DNA from 3 places in the Alteromonas sp. DYW1 genome. Region 1 is predicted to be linked to each of the others. Evidence: predicted binding sites of a transcription regulator. Region 1 holds the regulator's gene; each other region holds the start of a gene.
What was found. The regulator sigma-54, encoded in region 1, starts transcription at its own class of promoters, with help from an activator protein. The targets are predictions, from matches to a motif close to GTTGGCACGNNNNTNGNNT.
Positions count from the first base shown of each region.

Region 1 (5,610 bases):
GCTGTCACTGTGCATAAAGGTTTGAATGCGGTTTGTCTCTTGTAGGAAAACTGACACGCCACCGCCATTGGTACCGACCCACACATTGCCTGACGAATCTTCAAAGAAGGTTTGGACTAAATTGCTATTAAGTCTGAAGGCCTCAGATGCTTGGTCAGATAAATGCAATTGCAGGCGTAACTGCTGATCATAAACAAACACCCCTTGGCCCCAAGTACCGACCCACAGACGCTGCTGACTATCAATAAATATATTACTGTTATTACGCGAAGCGACCTCTGTTCCTTGAGGGTTCGCCGCTGAAAAATTATCAAAAACTCGCCCATTAAATCGGGCAAGCCCGTTCGGAGTGCCTAGCCAAAGATAACCTTGTTGGTCGCGGGCAATACTGAACACAGTGCTGTCAGGCAGCCCGGATTTAACCGAATAACGATCCACATCGAAGAAAAACTGCTTCGCTGCAGCGGTCAAGCTGAGCGAACAAGCTAGAATACAAAAGCTAAGTAGAAAAAAACGCCGGAACAATGCAACGAGCTTAAAAGTGGCAAACATTAAATGAACGACTACGCCCCCAAAGTTTTGTATGACCTAACCTAAAACTGCGCATGGTCAAATCCATTGGAGCGCCGAACCTCATAGGAACAAGAATAGTTCAAGATCAACAAAAGTAGCAAAGTTAGGAGGGTAAATTAATCAGTAATTACCGCGAGTTACTACTCATCTTCATTAAACTTACCATCAATAAGTTGCTTAACTGCAGCAAATGCTTGATCGGCATCGCTCCCCTCACAAATAATATTGACGGATTCCCCTTGGTGACTTTCCAACATCATTAAACCAAGTACGCTACTTGCATCCGCACTTTTGTCATCCTTATTAAGCGTGATAGTTGCGTCGAACTGATTCGCAAGGGTCACCAATTGAGTCGCCGCGCGGGCATGCAAACCTAACTTGTTGACGATGGTTACAGTCTCTTCAATACGCGCCATAAATCCCTCTACCGATTCAGCTCACGATGGCGGATCTGCACATCAGGATGAATATCTTGAAAGGTCCGCGCTAAGCATTCAGTTACGTACACCGAACGATGTTGACCACCAGTACAACCAATCGCAACTGTCACATAGCTACGATTATTGCGCTCTAAATGCGGTAACCACGTCGAAATAAGGTTCTGGATCTGCCAAACAAATTTGGTGACAATCGGCTGCGAACCTAAAAACTGTTCAACCGGTGAATCTAAGCCCGTTAGGTGTTTAAGATCGGGCTCCCAATGGGGGTTAGGTAAAAACCGGGCATCGAAAACGTAATCGGCATCTTTGGGAATACCATATTTGAAGCCAAAACTCTCGAAGACCAAAACCAAACGAGAACTCTTTTTTCCCAACACTCGCTCACGGATCAATTCAGCTAGCTGATGGACGGATAGTTTGTCAGTGTCCAGATAGAGATCAGCGCGTTCAGCAATTGGAGCAAGTAACTGTTTTTCGGCAATGATGGCGTCTGAGAGTGAACGATTTTCCTTTGACAGTGGATGTAAACGTCGGGTTTCACTGAAGCGTTTAACTAGCTCATCATCGCTGGCGTCTAAATAGATGACGTTCATGTCCCATGCGTCAGGGAGATAATTAAGAATTTCTACAAGTTCATTGGGATCTTTTGGCAAGTTGCGAACATCAATGCTTACCGCGACAAGGTCATACTCATCGACCACGGCATGTGTCAGGGTGGGGAGTAGATTGACGGGTATATTATCAACACAATAGTAACCTAAATCTTCCAGTGCACGTAGCGCAATTGATTTCCCTGAGCCACTGCGACCGCTGACAATAATAAGTTTCATGTGAACGTATCAATTCCCTTAGATTAATGTGTACAGATTAGGCCAAAGCTTGCAGGATTTCATCACTTGTTTGCGCTTTGCGGATTAATTTAACCCGATCTTTGTCTGCTAACTTCCCAGCAACGCTCGCCAACGTTTGCAAATGGCCGTCAGCTTGATCTTCTGGCACCAGAATAGCAAAGAAAATATCGACGGGTTTATCGTCGATAGCGTCAAAATCGATTGCAGGCTCACTGGTTACTACGATTGCCATAACGTTACTCAAGCCCAACAAGCGACCATGTGGGATAGCAATACCATTGCCGATTCCAGTGCTTCCCATGCGTTCACGTTGCATGAGAGCAGCGAGAACTTTATCTTGGTCAATATCGGGATTATTGTCCGCAGCGAGTTGGCTAATGATTTCTAGAATTCGTTTTTTGCTATTACACTGAACCGCACATTGCGTGCGGTTCGTGCTTAATATTGTTTGTAGGTTCATGGTTTATTAAAAAACTCCAAATCTCCAAGATGGAGAGGACCGCTTTAATGCTTTTTCAGCTTTTCCTTATGCCGGATAACCTGACGATCAAGCTTATCTATCATGCTATCAATCGCTGCATACATATCAGTATCTTCCGATGATGCAAATATCTCCGCACCACTCAGATGCACAGTTGCTTCAGCCTTTTGATTTAACTTTTCCACATTTAATATCACGTGCACGTTGGAAATATGGTCAAAATGTCGTTCCAACTTTGAAAATTTGGTGTCGACGTAATTGCGGAGCGAATCGGTAATATCAACGTGGTGACCAGTTAAGTTAATTTGCATATATCGTCTTCCTTCTTGTTCGAGCTATTAGAGTAAACTCTTACGTTGATTGGACGGGGGAATCGCGAGCGATTCACGGTATTTTGCTATTGTCCGACGGGCCACTTGTATACCTTGGTCCGCCAACAATTGAGCAATCTTGCTATCACTCAGTGGCTTGCTCGGTTTTTCGGCTGCCACCAGCTTCTTAATTAATGCACGTATCGCCGTAGAGGAGCATTCGCCACCCCCGTCAGTCGCAACGTGACTAGAAAAAAAGTATTTCAGTTCAAAAATGCCGCGCGGGGTGTGCATATATTTTTGCGTTGTTACCCGTGAAATGGTTGACTCATGCATATCTACCATTTCAGCCACGTCATTTAACACCATGGGTTTCATCATTTCTGGCCCATGCTCAAAAAAGCCAATTTGCTGCTGCACGATACAGTTAGCCACCTTTAATAATGTTTCATTGCGGCTTTCTAAACTCTTTATGAACCACTTAGCTTCTTGCATATGCGAACGAATAAATTGCGAATCGCTGCTGTTGCGCGCGTTGCGACTCATGGCAGCATATTGCTGGTTTATACTTAGTTTAGGCAAACTGTCTGGATTTAGCTCGACATTCCAGCGACCATTTTTCTTACTGACTGATACATCCGGAATAACGTATTCTGGCTCCTTCGTAATCAGCGCACTGCCTGGACGCGGATTAAGCGTTTGCAATAAGCGTAGTGCCTCTCTTAGCTCTTCTTCCTTTAGTCTGCTTTTGCGCATCAAAGTTCGATAGTCTTTACTGCTTAACAGATCAGAAAATTCGATGAGAATTTGCTTGGCTTCTGCTACCCAAGGAGTGTCAGGCGCAAACTGGTTAAGTTGGACTAACAAGCATTCCTGCGGTGTGCGAGAGCCAGAGCCGATAGGATCAAACATTTGAATGCGTTTCAGCACACACAAGACTTCATCTTCTTCAACCTGCTCGTCCGTTACGTCATCATTCACACTGGCGAGAATATCTTCAACTGTGCAGGTTAAATAACCTGATTCGTCAATCGAATCGATGATTGCAATGGCGATGGCGCGATCGACTTCGCTAAAAGGAGTCAAGTCCATCTGCCACAGCAAATGGTCCTGTATATTGTCGGTGGTTTCCCCCTGAAAAACCTGGTCATCATCACTACTTGAAGACATTGGTGCTGGTGCCGATGAAGCACTGTAGTATTCATCCCAAGTACTATCGATGGGCAACTCATCCGGCAAATCGGCCTTTTCAAGCGCATCACCACTTTCAAGTGAATCATCACTGGAATTCGCCGTTGGCTCTTCCTTTTCCTTACTATTGGTCTGCAGATCACTGTTGCTGTCTGGCTCGTGAACCTCTTCTAACTCGAGTAATGGATTAGAATCAAGCGCCTCTTGGATTTCGGTTTGTAAGTCGAGCGTCGATAACTGCAGCAGTTTGATTGCTTGCTGCAACTGCGGCGTCATCGTAAGTTGTTGACTGAATTTAAGCTGTAACGAGGGCTTCATTTATTGCTCTTTACTTCCCACACCATGTGTTGACGAACTCTGCTTTGCACAAATTATTATCGTTAGGTTAACTATAGCCTGAATTGCTCGCCGAGGTATACATCTCTCACTTTTTGATTTGCTAAAACCTCGTCTGCCGTACCTGCAGCGATTAACTCTCCATGACTAACAATGTACGCTTTCTCACAAACATCAAGGGTTTCACGGACGTTATGGTCAGTTATCAAAACACCGATACCGCGCTCGCACAGGTGCTGAATAATTTTTTTAATGTCGTTGACCGAGATAGGATCAACTCCAGCAAACGGTTCATCAAGCAAGATAAATTGTGGGTTGGCGGCCAGAGCTCTGGCAATTTCAACTCGGCGTCTCTCCCCCCCCGACAAGCTCATTCCAAGACTGTTGCGAATATGATTAATATTAAATTCGTCGAGCAATGCATCTGCCTCTTGCTCCCGCTGAATAGTGGTTAATTCTTTGCGAGTCTGCAAAATAGCCATGATATTTTCGAGCACCGTTAATTTACGGAAAATCGATGCTTCTTGCGGTAAATAGCCGATACCTTGACGCGCCCGCTCATGCATGGGCAACAAAGTGAGTTCAGATTGGTCAATATAAATCCGCCCATGATCCAATGGCACTAGCCCCACAATCATATAAAACGTGGTTGTTTTACCGGCACCGTTAGGCCCCAGCAGGCCGACGATTTGACCGCTATCAACGCTGAGACTAACGTCTCTAACAACTTGTCTGGACTTATAAGATTTCGCTAAGTTCTGCGCGATCAGCGTAGCCATTATCGCGGCTCTTCCTGTTGCGGTTGCTCTTCTTCTGGCTCGTCGTCTTGCAGATCTTTAAACGTTTCTGGGCGAAATACGGTGGTAACCCGGCGCTCTTCATCGTTATCATTGCTTTGCGCAAGTAGCTGCTCTTTCTCCATATCAAATTGGATCAAATCACCTTGTACCATACTGCTGTCGCGCACCAACTGTGCTGAACCATCTAAGGTAATGGCGCGTGACGATACAGCATAAGTAATTGAATTCGCCTGCGCCGTTACTCGACTGCCATCATCCATATTTTGCGCGTACATTGCGGGGCGCCCACGTGCGATAAATATTTCGCGACCTTCACCTTCTGTGGCAATAACTTCAACCTCATCCGCATGAATTTCCATCGACCCCTGGGTAATATGAACATCATCCTTAAAAATAGAGGTTTTATTTTTACCATCGACAAACTGGCTTTTTGCATCCACTTTGATTGGTTGACTAAAGTCAGACTGCCCTGCCCACACGAATGTAGCAAACACGCCGTAGCCGAGAATCAAAATACTACGATAAACGGCTGTAAAAATCGGGGTCTGACTAATGCTATTAAAAAGGTTACGCAGCATACTAGAGGGCCTTGTTCGTGGGTGAATATACAGTCTGGACATGCTGTTG
Region 1 covers NZ_CM186038.1:712,546-718,155, reverse strand. Annotated here, with positions in the region: gene AC121Z_RS03300 (sensor histidine kinase) at 1-552, opposite strand, end outside; gene AC121Z_RS03295 (HPr family phosphocarrier protein) at 714-989, opposite strand; gene rapZ (RNase adapter RapZ) at 998-1,843, opposite strand; gene ptsN (PTS IIA-like nitrogen regulatory protein PtsN) at 1,881-2,324, opposite strand; gene hpf (ribosome hibernation promoting factor) at 2,369-2,656, opposite strand; gene AC121Z_RS03275 (RNA polymerase factor sigma-54) at 2,684-4,165, opposite strand; gene lptB (LPS export ABC transporter ATP-binding protein) at 4,237-4,962, opposite strand; gene lptA (lipopolysaccharide transport periplasmic protein LptA) at 4,962-5,561, opposite strand; gene lptC (LPS export ABC transporter periplasmic protein LptC) at 5,563-5,610, opposite strand, start outside.

Region 2 (5,610 bases), 1.9 Mb from region 1:
CAACTGATGATTGGGATCGGATTGGGATTTATTTCTACCCTAGTCCTGAATACGTTTGTTTTGGCCGGTCAAATCGTCGCGATGCAAACCGGTTTAGGGTTTGCATCCATTGTTGACCCTGTCAATGGGATCAACGTGCCTGCAGTGGGGCAATTTTATTTGATCCTTGCGACGCTGTTATTTTGGACTCTGGATGGTCATCTCGCCATGATCCAAATGGTCGCGATGAGCTTTCAAGCATTTCCTGTGGGTGAGGGTTGGTGGCAGGCTGAACAGTTCCAAGCAATTGCGCATTGGGCGGGCTGGATGTTTACTTCTGCAGTGATCATGACACTGGCACCGATTGTTTCTTTGTTAATAGTTAATCTCGCCTTTGGTGTAATGACCAAAGCTGCACCGCAACTGAATATATTCAGCATAGGCTTTTCGATTGCCCAGATCATGGGCCTTGTGATCATCTGGATCACCATGGCTAACTTTACCAATCACTTTGAACAGCAGTGGGAACGCGCTCAGCTGATGATGTGTCAGTTAGTGCGGATCTGCGGAGTGTAGGCTGGCATGGCTGATTCATACGAAAAAACCGAGGAACCCACACAGAAAAAGATCCAAGATGCGCGCAAGAAGGGGCAGATCGCTCGGTCGCGCGAGCTGTCGACGGCGTTGGTTTTAATCGCCAGTGCAGTAGCATTTATGCTGATGGGGTCATATATAGCCAGCGCGTTGTTTCAGATCATGCAACGCTCGTTTACTTTATCGCGGGATGAAACCTATGATTTGAATCATATGTTTCAAATCTGGGGGCAAGCATTCTCAGAGGTGAGTACGCCGGTTTTGTTTTACATGATCATTGCAATGGTGGCCGGCATCTATGGGTCAATAGCCTTAGGGGGCTACAATTTCACCTGGGAATCTGCGACACCAAAAGCTGAGAAAATTAATCCCATTAATGGTTTTAAACGCATGTTTGGTGTGGAGGGTTTGGTCGAGCTATTAAAGGCTTTGGGCAAGTTTATCGTAGTTGCGGGCGCAGCGTATTTATCCTTGCTCTTGTTTCGTGATGAAGCGCTGCACTTGGATCAGGAGCTCTATCCCCTGAGTATTTTTCATGCTTTAGATATGATCGAGTGGGCGTTCTTGATCATGTGCTGCGCGTTGATCCCAATCGTGGCGATTGATGTGCCCTATCAAAGCCATAAGCATCATGAACAAATGAAAATGACGAAGCAAGAAGTCAAAGATGAACGTAAAAATGCCGAGGGTGATCCACAAGTTAAAGGGCGTATTCGTAAACTACAATTTCAAGCTGCAGCAAGGCGCATGATGCAAGAAGTACCGAAAGCCGATGTTGTGGTTACTAACCCAACTCACTATTCGGTTGCTTTAAAGTACGATGAAGATGGTAATCGAGCGCCAGTCGTGGTGGCTAAAGGGGTTGATGAACTAGCGATGCATATTCGGAAAATCGCCACCGCCAGTGACGTACCATTAATTCCATCGCCGATGTTAGCGCGGGCTATTTATTACAGTACCGAAACAGATCACGAGATCCCTAACAAGCTGTTTATGGCGGTAGCCCAGGTGTTGGCTTATGTTTATCAACTCAAAGCCTTTAAAGCCGGTAAGGGCGCGCGACCAAAACCATTAAAACGTGACCTACCTATTCCGCCGGAATATCGTCGCTAGTTAATCTTCACTTAATCTAATTGTGTAGTTGGTTTAATGAAAAAAACGCTAAAAGCCCGTTGATGGTGATTGTCGTCAGTTGGCGATTGTGGTCATTGCTTGCTGCGTAAACCCTACCTGTTTGCTCTTGTTCGGGACAATTGCTGGCGGACAATTTTGCAAAAATTAGTCACTAAAATAAAAAATTACGCCATAAAGCAGAGACTGGCACAGTTGTTGAAATACATCTTGAAACCGTAATTTTTGCGTCAAAATTCCGTTATAGGGGAGTGGCTGTCAGGATGGAATTAACCGCTAAATGGCGAAATTTCGATAAGAACCAACTCAAGCGCTTTACGTCAGGGCTTGGCGCGCCCATGGTTTTATTGGCCATTATGGGCATGGTTATCTTGCCCATGCCACCCTTCTTGCTTGACGTGCTGTTCAGCTTCAACATAGCGCTATCGTTGGTGATCATTCTGGTTGCCGTATTCACGCAAAAGCCGGTTGATTTCGGTATTTTCCCCTTAGTTTTGCTTATCGCAACAGTCTTACGATTGGCACTTAATGTTGCTTCAACACGGGTTGTTTTGCTGTACGGGCATGAAGGTGGCGATGCTGCAGGTAAAGTGATCCAAGCCTTTGGTGAAGTCGTTATCGGCGGTAACTTTGCCGTGGGTGTGGTCGTATTCGCGATCTTATTGATTATAAACTTTAAAGTTGTGACCGCGGGGGCCGGACGTATCTCTGAGGTAAGTGCTCGTTTTACCTTGGATGCGATGCCAGGCAAGCAAATGGCTATCGACGCTGATTTGAATGCGGGCTACATCGATCAAGATGAAGCCCGTAAACGACGTGAAGAGATCACTCAAGAAGCTGATTTTTACGGTTCAATGGATGGTGCTTCAAAGTTCGTTAAAGGTGATGCTATTGCAGGCCTATTTATCATGCTTATCAATATCGTAGGCGGCTTGTTTATCGGCTTAGTGCAGTATGACCTGCCGTTCAGTCGAGCACTTGAGGTATATACCATTCTGACCATTGGTGATGGTTTGGTCGCTCAGATCCCATCGTTATTGTTGTCAGTGGCAACTGCGATAATCGTTACGCGTGAGAATGAAACCCAGGAAATGGGTCAGGAGCTGGATAAACAGCTCACCAACCCTCGAGCTTTGTCTATTGCGTCGGGTATTCTATTCGTTATGGGTATTGTCCCTGGTATGCCACACCTCGCATTCTTAAGTTTTAGTGCGCTTGCAGGGGGATTGGCCTACCTCAAAACACGCCAAGCCCAACAACCCGAGAAAGTTGAAAAAACCGGCGAAGTGTTACCGGCTGACAGTCAAACCCCGGCAGAAATTAAAGAACTCGGTTGGGATGACGTACAGCAGGTCGATACCATCGGACTAGAAGTGGGTTATCGTTTGATCCCCTTGGTGGATAAAGCGCAAGGTGGCGAGCTGTTGACGCGCATTAAGGGAGTTAGGAAAAAGCTTTCGCAAGAACTTGGCTTCCTGATCCCGCCAGTGCACATTCGAGACAATCTTGATCTCAACCCGACAACTTACACAATTGCCATGTTAGGCGTAAACGTCGGGGAAGCAGATATTAATCATGACAGCGAGCTAGCGATTAATCCAGGTCAGGTCTTTGGTAAGCTTGATGGTAAACCGACGAAAGATCCTGCCTTTGGTTTAGATGCTGTTTGGATCAAACCAGCCCAGCGTGAACATGCCCAAACATTAGGCTATACCGTGGTTGATACCGCCACAGTTGTGGCAACCCACTTGAGTCAATTGTTGACAACTAATGCCTATCAACTACTCGGGCACGAGGAAGCTCAACAACTCTTGGACATGTTAGCCAAGAGTAATCCAAAACTGGTAGAAGGGCTGATCCCTGATATTTTATCGCTCAGCACGGTGGTTAAAGTCTTGCGCACGTTGCTGTACGAAGGTGTACCTATTCGTGATATGCGCACGATTGTACAAACGTTGTGTGAATATGGTCCGAAAAGTCAAGATCCTGACGTATTAGTCTCAGCCGTGCGGATCGCTTTGAAGCGTTTAATTATCCAAGAAATCAATCACGGCGGGGCCGAGCTGCCCGTCATTACTTTGGCGCCAGAGTTGGAACAAATACTGCACAAGTCATTACAGGCAGGTGGCGAGGATGGCGCTGGTATTGAGCCTGGACTAGCTGACCGGATCCAGCAATCGCTCAGCGAGGCGACTCAGCAGCAGGAGCTGGCAGGAGAACCATCAGTATTGCTGACGTCAGGCATGTTAAGACCGGTATTATCGCGTTTCTTAAAACATGCGGTGACGGGTTTGCATGTCCTGTCCTATCAGGAAATTCCTGATGATAAGCAAATTCGAATTGTAAGTGCCGTTGGGCAATAAGCAGATAAGTGAAGTGGAGCATAAGCGATGAAAATTAGACGATTTGTCGGTAAGGATATGCGCGAGGCATTGCGTCAAGTGAAAGAAGAGCTTGGTGCTGATGCCGTAATCATGTCGACCCGCAAAACCGGCTCAGGCATTGAACTCGTTGCCGCTTACGACCCACATACACAAACACCGCCAACGTCAGCCAAAACGATTAAAGCGGAACCTCGCCAACGCACGCCAACTCTGAGTGAAATTATTGGCGATGATGGTCCGGATAGTTTGAAGCAGTTGCTTGAAAAGCAACAAGCGGCAAATGCGAAGCAGTCAGCAACGGCGAGTACCGAGCGAGAAACTACCAAACCTAATCGAGTGTCTGCGAAAGCTGAGCCTTATGCGCAGACTTATGCTGAAAAAGCGCCCAATGTGCAGGCGACACCGTCGGTAGAGAGCAATCAATCCGGTGCCGCGAACGCAACCGCTCAGCATCATGCAGACGTACCGCAGCAACTGGCGGATATGCATCAAGAATTGGCGTCGCTGCGTAACATTCTTTCATTTCAAGTCGCGGCATTGACAGAGCAACGCAAACAGTTGAAAAACCCATTGCATGGTTATTTATATGAACAACTTCAATTAATGGGAATTGAAGAATCACTCAGTGATCAATTAATCAATTATTTGCCAGCAGAAGCCAATGAGCGTGATGCTTGGTTAATGCTACTCAAATTATTAGCTAATCGAGTACACGTAGGCGGCCAGCATTTACTTACGCAGTCTGGTGTTGTCGCAATGGTTGGGCCTACTGGTGTGGGGAAAACGACAACAATCGCAAAACTGGCCGCGCGCTATGCTCAAAAACATGGCGCCGAACAGGTCGCTTTAGTGACTATTGACAGCTATCGTATTGGTGCGTTCGAGCAATTATCAACCTACGGTAAGATCATTGGTTGTACTGTTAAGAAAGCCCACAACGGTGAAGAATTGGCAAATGTTATTCATCAACTACGAAATAAGCGAATGGTACTAATCGACACTGCAGGCTTCTCGCAACGAGACGCGCGCTTAATTGGTCAGTTGCAAGAGTTATCGCGTGGGATTAACATGCCAATTAACTATTATTTGGTTGCGCAAGCAAATGCCCAATATGCCAGCCTGCAAGGCGTTGTGAATGCGTATAAAAACGTACCACTGCAAGGGTGCATATTCACAAAGTTAGATGAATGCTATTCATTGGGTGAAATGCTAAGTGTTGCTATAAACTATAACTTACCGCTAAGCTTTGTTACGGATGGTCAGAAAGTACCGGAAGATATTGCGTCTGCAAGTGGAAAAAATCTGATTTCTCTTGCAGCAAGGCTTTATAAAAAGTACAAGTTGCACCATACTAGCAACCATATAGCGGCAAATACAGCAAAAGCAGTATGATTGAAGATCAGGCTAGCGGCTTAAGAAGAATGAAACAATCACGTTTAATTAAGGTTATTGCGGTCACCGGTGGGAAAGGGGGTGTTGGTAAAACTAACATTACACTGAATACTGCTGTGGCAATGGCGAA
Region 2 covers NZ_CM186038.1:2,633,669-2,639,278, reverse strand. Annotated here, with positions in the region: gene fliR (flagellar biosynthetic protein FliR) at 1-555, shown strand, start outside; gene flhB (flagellar biosynthesis protein FlhB) at 562-1,686, shown strand; gene flhA (flagellar biosynthesis protein FlhA) at 1,968-4,067, shown strand; gene flhF (flagellar biosynthesis GTPase FlhF) at 4,095-5,480, shown strand; gene AC121Z_RS11810 (MinD/ParA family protein) at 5,477-5,610, shown strand, end outside.
Region 2: the regulator sigma-54 is predicted to act here: its motif matches at 1,890-1,908, upstream of flhA (flagellar biosynthesis protein FlhA).

Region 3 (5,610 bases), 570 kb from region 1:
ACAGCATGAACATGCGCATAAATTAGTGATTTATCCTGACGATAATCATGGCTTGCAGAAAAATCGACAAGCCATGTTAGCAGAAACTCTGGATTGGCTAGCACGCTACCTCTAAGCGTAACTTAAGATAAGGTCGCTAATGCATCACCGGAGTATTGTTCGAGCTCATCTAATTGCTGATTCTTGATTTTATTAGCCCAGTTAGGGTCTTGCAGTAGTGCTCTGCCGACCGCGACTAAATCAAACTCGCCTTGCTCAATGCGAGCCAGCAAGTCATCAATTGAGCGGGTACCTGAACCTTTGCCTTGAAATGCTTCAAAGAAGTCACCATCCAAACCCACAGAGCCGACAGTGATGGTTGGCTTCCCCGTTAATTTCTTAGTCCATCCGGCTAAGTTCAATGCACTATCTTCGAATTCAGGTTCCCAGTAGCGACGTTGTGAGCAATGGAAAATGTCCACTCCAGCATCACTAAGCGGTGTCAGGAATGCTTCAAGTTCTTGGGGGGAGTGAGCTAAGCGGGCCGCATAGTCCTGCTGTTTCCACTGTGAATAACGCAGAATAATAGGGTAGTCGGGGGCGGTCGCGGCGCGGATCGCTTTGATTATTTCCACTGCAAAGCGTGACCGGCGTTGCATATCGCCGCCCCATGCATCAGTGCGCTGATTGGTACCTTCCCAGAAAAATTGGTCAATTAAATAGCCGTGCGCACCATGTATTTCAACGCCATCGAAGCCTAAGCGTTTGGCATCAGCGGCAGCGCTGGCAAAGGCCGCAATGACGCGCTCGATATGCTTAACGGTCATTGGTTCAGCTCCTTGCTTACCTGGTTTAAAAAGGCCCGATGGACCGGCACTCGGTAATTCAGGGAAGGGAGCTTTATCAGCCACACGTGCCATTCCAACATGCCATAGTTGTGGCATTATTTTAGCGCCCGCAGCATGCACCTCATTCACTACCTGTTGCCAACCTTGTAATGCTGCTTCACCATGGAATTGCGGGATGCTCTCAGCCATAGTTGCTACCGGATCATTAACAGTAGTACCTTCAGTAATAATCAACCCGGTGCCACCTTGCGCCCGACGTTGATAATAGCCTGCTACAGCTTCTGTTGGGATCCCATTAGGTGAAAACTGACGCGTCATAGGTGCCATAACGACGCGATTGTTGAGGGTTAATTTGGGGTGTATAAAGGGGCTGAATAAAGCTTTTGTTTGCATACTGCGATCATCCGGTTAAGTGCCTAGAATTACGAAAATCCAATCATTTGTATTTGTGACTGAGAACTTGACAGTAGATTAAATCAGAACTAGGCAGAGTCAATTGACAGTTATGAATAGTCCTACATAAGTTGTACTAGACCAGAGGCTTGGTTTTTACGATTGCAAGGTATTTTGATAGAGGATGAGCTAACTGTTAACCGGATAAATGTTAAGTATTGCTTCCCCTATAGTTTTGTTTGTAGGCTACAAAAAATGTAGGGAGTAGAGTTTCAGATTTATGGACTCCAAAACGTAATTGCGCCTGTATTCAGGCGCAATAGTCTTGAGTAGAATTGTTGCGTGCTGCCTAGCGATTTTTACGTTTTAACGTAAGACCTAATACAGAAAGCATCAAAATGGCAAGGGTCGATGGCTCAGGAACCGTAGTTCCTCCAACCGTCGAGCTGCCAAAAGTAATATCGTCGAAAACTTGGCTATTCACTGAGCCGCCAAATAATACTGATTGAGCAACACCAGAGAAACTGACGCCAAAACTGTTGAATGGGCAGTAGCTTGCGTCATACGCGGCATCACATCCACCGGACCTACCATTCAATGTTCCTGGTAACACGACTGTAGTTAGTAAGTTGCCTGTGCCATTCAAGCCGTCGAATATACTCAAGAAGCTACCGGCTGCAAACGGATCTGAGTAGACAAACGAGAAACCGTTAGTAAAACCAGCAGCAACATTCATAAACGGATTAGTTGTAGGGAAATACAACGCTCCATTGCGTGAAGTGCTAATACCCACATCGCCGCGCGAGGTATTGCTGCAAGTTTCTCCGACGTTATTCAGGCACAATAGCGTAGCACCGCTACTAAATTCTACGCCAAAATTAGTTCCTGTGGTGCCAAAGCTTGAAGTGCCGCCATTGTAATACCCTGCAATTTGGACAGTACTGTCATTGGGATAAGGCGCGATATTCTCGAAGTCCAAATAGATAACTGCAGCAGTAGCACTTTGCGCAATACTGAACATAGCAGCTAGCATAAATGCTTTTGTTAAAAGTTTTTTCATACCTGTTCCTTGTTGAGTGGTTCTGCGCGAGTTAAATAAAAGTTGCGCATTTTGTGCTTTGCATAAACCGTGCCTGCGTTAATTGGTCTATTTAAATCAGTTATTTACGTGGTTTCTAGTTTGGCCGAAAATCGATAAATGTAAAGAAAGTTGACACTCATCATTAGATAGCGATTGATTGAGACTGTTTGGTGCTCTTGCTTTTTTCACGCGGGTTGTCGGTCGGATGCTTCTTGAGTAAATTTTGCGTGTGATGGTATAGAACGAGACTCAGTGACGCACGCTAGGTAAGTATTTGGCAACGATACTGAGGTATTCACCGCTCGCATGTAAGTCGCTGAGCGCTGCATCAAATTCGGCGACCGTAGCCAAGTCAATCGTTTGTTTACTAAACATGAGATAATTGCTCGCCTCCTGATCACTGGTGATACGAAAGAGTGGCACCATCTGGTGTTGTTTTGAATCCCAGTTTTGTAAATAGTGGCGGCCTTCAATCTCTGATTCAATATAGCCATCCACACGTCCTAGAGCCGCTAACTGGGGTAGGTTTTGGTCATTGTCGATAAAAACCATGCGCTCCAGAAATTTTTTGTCTTCCACTAAGTGTGCATATGAGTCGGAGTAAATTGCCCCACGTAATGCGCCAATCAACACGTTTGAGGCAGCAACATCGGCCAACGATTTGATACCTGCAAAGGAGTCCATTCGTTGTTTATTGACAAAAAGTACGTAGTGGCTGTGTCTAAAAATATGCGAGGAAAAGTACGCATAGTTTTGTCGCTCAGGTAATATGCTCGCTGCCAGTGTCATATCGACTAAGCCTGACTCAATGCTTTTTAATACCCTCGACCAAGGCATAGCGACGAAAGTGAGCGTGTATGGAGTGCGTTTAAACACAGCACGAATTAACTCTATATCTTGGCCCTGCCAAAAGCCTTGTGCATCGACATAGCGATAGATTTGGCGCTCATTGATAGCAATTGTAAACTCTTTCGCGGTAAGGCAGAAAATAGGCAGGCTGAAGATGATAAAAACGAGAGTTTTGAACACTACAATCACGCTGAATGACTTGTTACGCTAAGTGTAGAACACCTTTGACCAAGTGCGCAATGCGCAATTGATATTGAAATTTCGATAATTTGCGCAGATCCTGCGTGCAACGGTATCGATGTAACCGCAGTAGCATCTTCAGTTTATAACCAACTAAGCATCATTAATGCTCAAAACGACAACCGCTATGAACGCAATGATTTTTATTTCTTTTTTGGCGAAAGAATAAAACAGCTCGCGATGAGCTGCAGGTTAATAATTGCGTCGCTCATCGTTTGCTATATATGTGTTTTTAGTTAGGTTGTTTTTTCTAATTTTTATTAACATTCTGCTAACTCTTGGATAAACAATTTTGGTACACTGGTACGATGTCCGAGCAGTTCGGGATCCAGTTCTAGGTAGTAAAAATGATGCAAACAACAACTGACGCCTTTGATTTTATTATTGTCGGTGCAGGTTCAGCTGGCGCCACGCTGGCGGCGCGTTTGAGCGAGAATCCTGCGTGCAAAGTGTGTCTATTAGAGGCGGGTGGTAAAGACCGTAACCCGTTAATCCACATTCCATTTGGTTTATCACTGCTTTCCCGTGTCGAGGGGATTGGTTGGGGCTATCACACAGCACCACAAGCGCAGTTAAATAATCGAGAATTATTCTGGCCGCGTGGCAAGACGTTAGGCGGTTCAAGTTCCATTAATGCGATGTGCTACATTCGCGGTGATATAAACGACTACAACGATTGGGCCGCCAAGGGTGCGACGGGTTGGGACTGGGACTCAGTATTGCCGTTTTTCAAACGGTCCGAAAACAACCAGCGCGGGGCTGACGAGTATCATGGTGTCGGTGGTCCACTGAATGTCGATGATTTACGGCATAAGGATAAATTATCGCATCGCTTTGTTGCCGCCGCAGATGCTGTCGGTTTCAATATTCTGGATGATTTTAATCGGGAAGAGCGCGAAGGTTTAGGCTTTTATCAAGTTTCCCAAGTGGGTGGACAGCGTTGCTCGACGGCAAAAGGATTTTTAAAACCCGCTTTACAGCGCAATAATCTTACGGTTATGACTGGCGTGATGGTTGAGCGTGTTTTGTTAAAGGATGGGCAGGCTACAGGCGTACAAGCGCGTATTGGCGGCAAAGCTCAACGTCTTAAGGCAAGTCAGGAAGTTATATTATGCGGTGGCGCGATTAATTCGCCACAATTGCTGATGCTTTCAGGGATTGGACCGGCTGAGCATTTGCGTGAAAAGGGGATCCACGTACAGGTTGATTTACCTGGGGTAGGGCAAAATTTGCAAGACCACCTAGACGCGATTGTGCAGCATAAGTGTAAAGCACGCGAGGGATATGCTGTGGCATTCTCTGCACTACCTAAGTATATCGCTGCAACGTTTAAATACTTGTTTAAACGTAAGGGGCTATTTTCCTCAAATATTGCTGAAGCTGGTGGTTTTATGCGCTCTTCATTGGCGCAATCCGGTCCAGATATTCAATTTCACTTTTTACCTGCAATTCTAGAAGACCACGGTCGTCATTCTGTATTAGGTTACGGTTATGGCGTGCACGTATGTTGCTTGTACCCTAAAAGCCGAGGAGAGATCCGATTGCAGAGCAATCATCCAGCCGACCATGCACTAATTGAACCGAATTACTTGTCTCATCCTGATGATCAAAAAGTCATGATCGAAGGTGTGCGTAAAGCTAGGGAAATCATGGCTTCTGCCGGATTTGAAGAGTTTGAGAGTACCGAACATGCACCAGGAGCAGAGGCGCAGAGTGATGAAGCGATCCTGGCCTTCATTCGGGAAAAATCAGAAACCATCTATCATCCGATTGGTACTTGTAAAATGGGGCAAGAGTCAGATCCTATGGCAGTGGTGGATCCCCAACTTCGTGTCTATGGGGTTAAAGGCTTGCGTGTCGTCGACGCATCAGTAATGCCAAGCCTAGTCGGTGGTAATACCAATGCCCCAACTATCATGATTGCAGAGCGTGCGGCAGAGTTTATTCAACAGGAAACGGCGCTTTAAGCAATTAGGTACGGCTAGCAGCACCCACAGTTGCGTTTGTGTTTATCTAATCCACCAATGCCGGGATTAAAGGTATTGGTGGGATCAAGGCTCTTATAAAAGGTTTGTAAACTCGATTCCGCTTGGTACAAGTGCCCCACGTTGTGTTCAGCAGGGTATTTGGCCCCGCGTTTATCAAGTTCTTTTAATAGCAAGTCTTTCACGACTTTAGGGTCGACGCCGGGCTTTAAGATATAGTCTTGGTGGAATACAT
Region 3 covers NZ_CM186038.1:1,279,049-1,284,658, forward strand. Annotated here, with positions in the region: gene AC121Z_RS05760 (alpha/beta hydrolase family protein) at 1-115, shown strand, start outside; gene AC121Z_RS05765 (NADH:flavin oxidoreductase) at 123-1,220, opposite strand; gene AC121Z_RS05770 (PEP-CTERM sorting domain-containing protein) at 1,570-2,280, opposite strand; gene AC121Z_RS05775 (substrate-binding periplasmic protein) at 2,551-3,330, opposite strand; gene AC121Z_RS05780 (GMC family oxidoreductase) at 3,738-5,357, shown strand; gene dld (D-lactate dehydrogenase) at 5,372-5,610, opposite strand, start outside.
Region 3: the regulator sigma-54 is predicted to act here: its motif matches at 2,339-2,357, upstream of AC121Z_RS05770 (PEP-CTERM sorting domain-containing protein).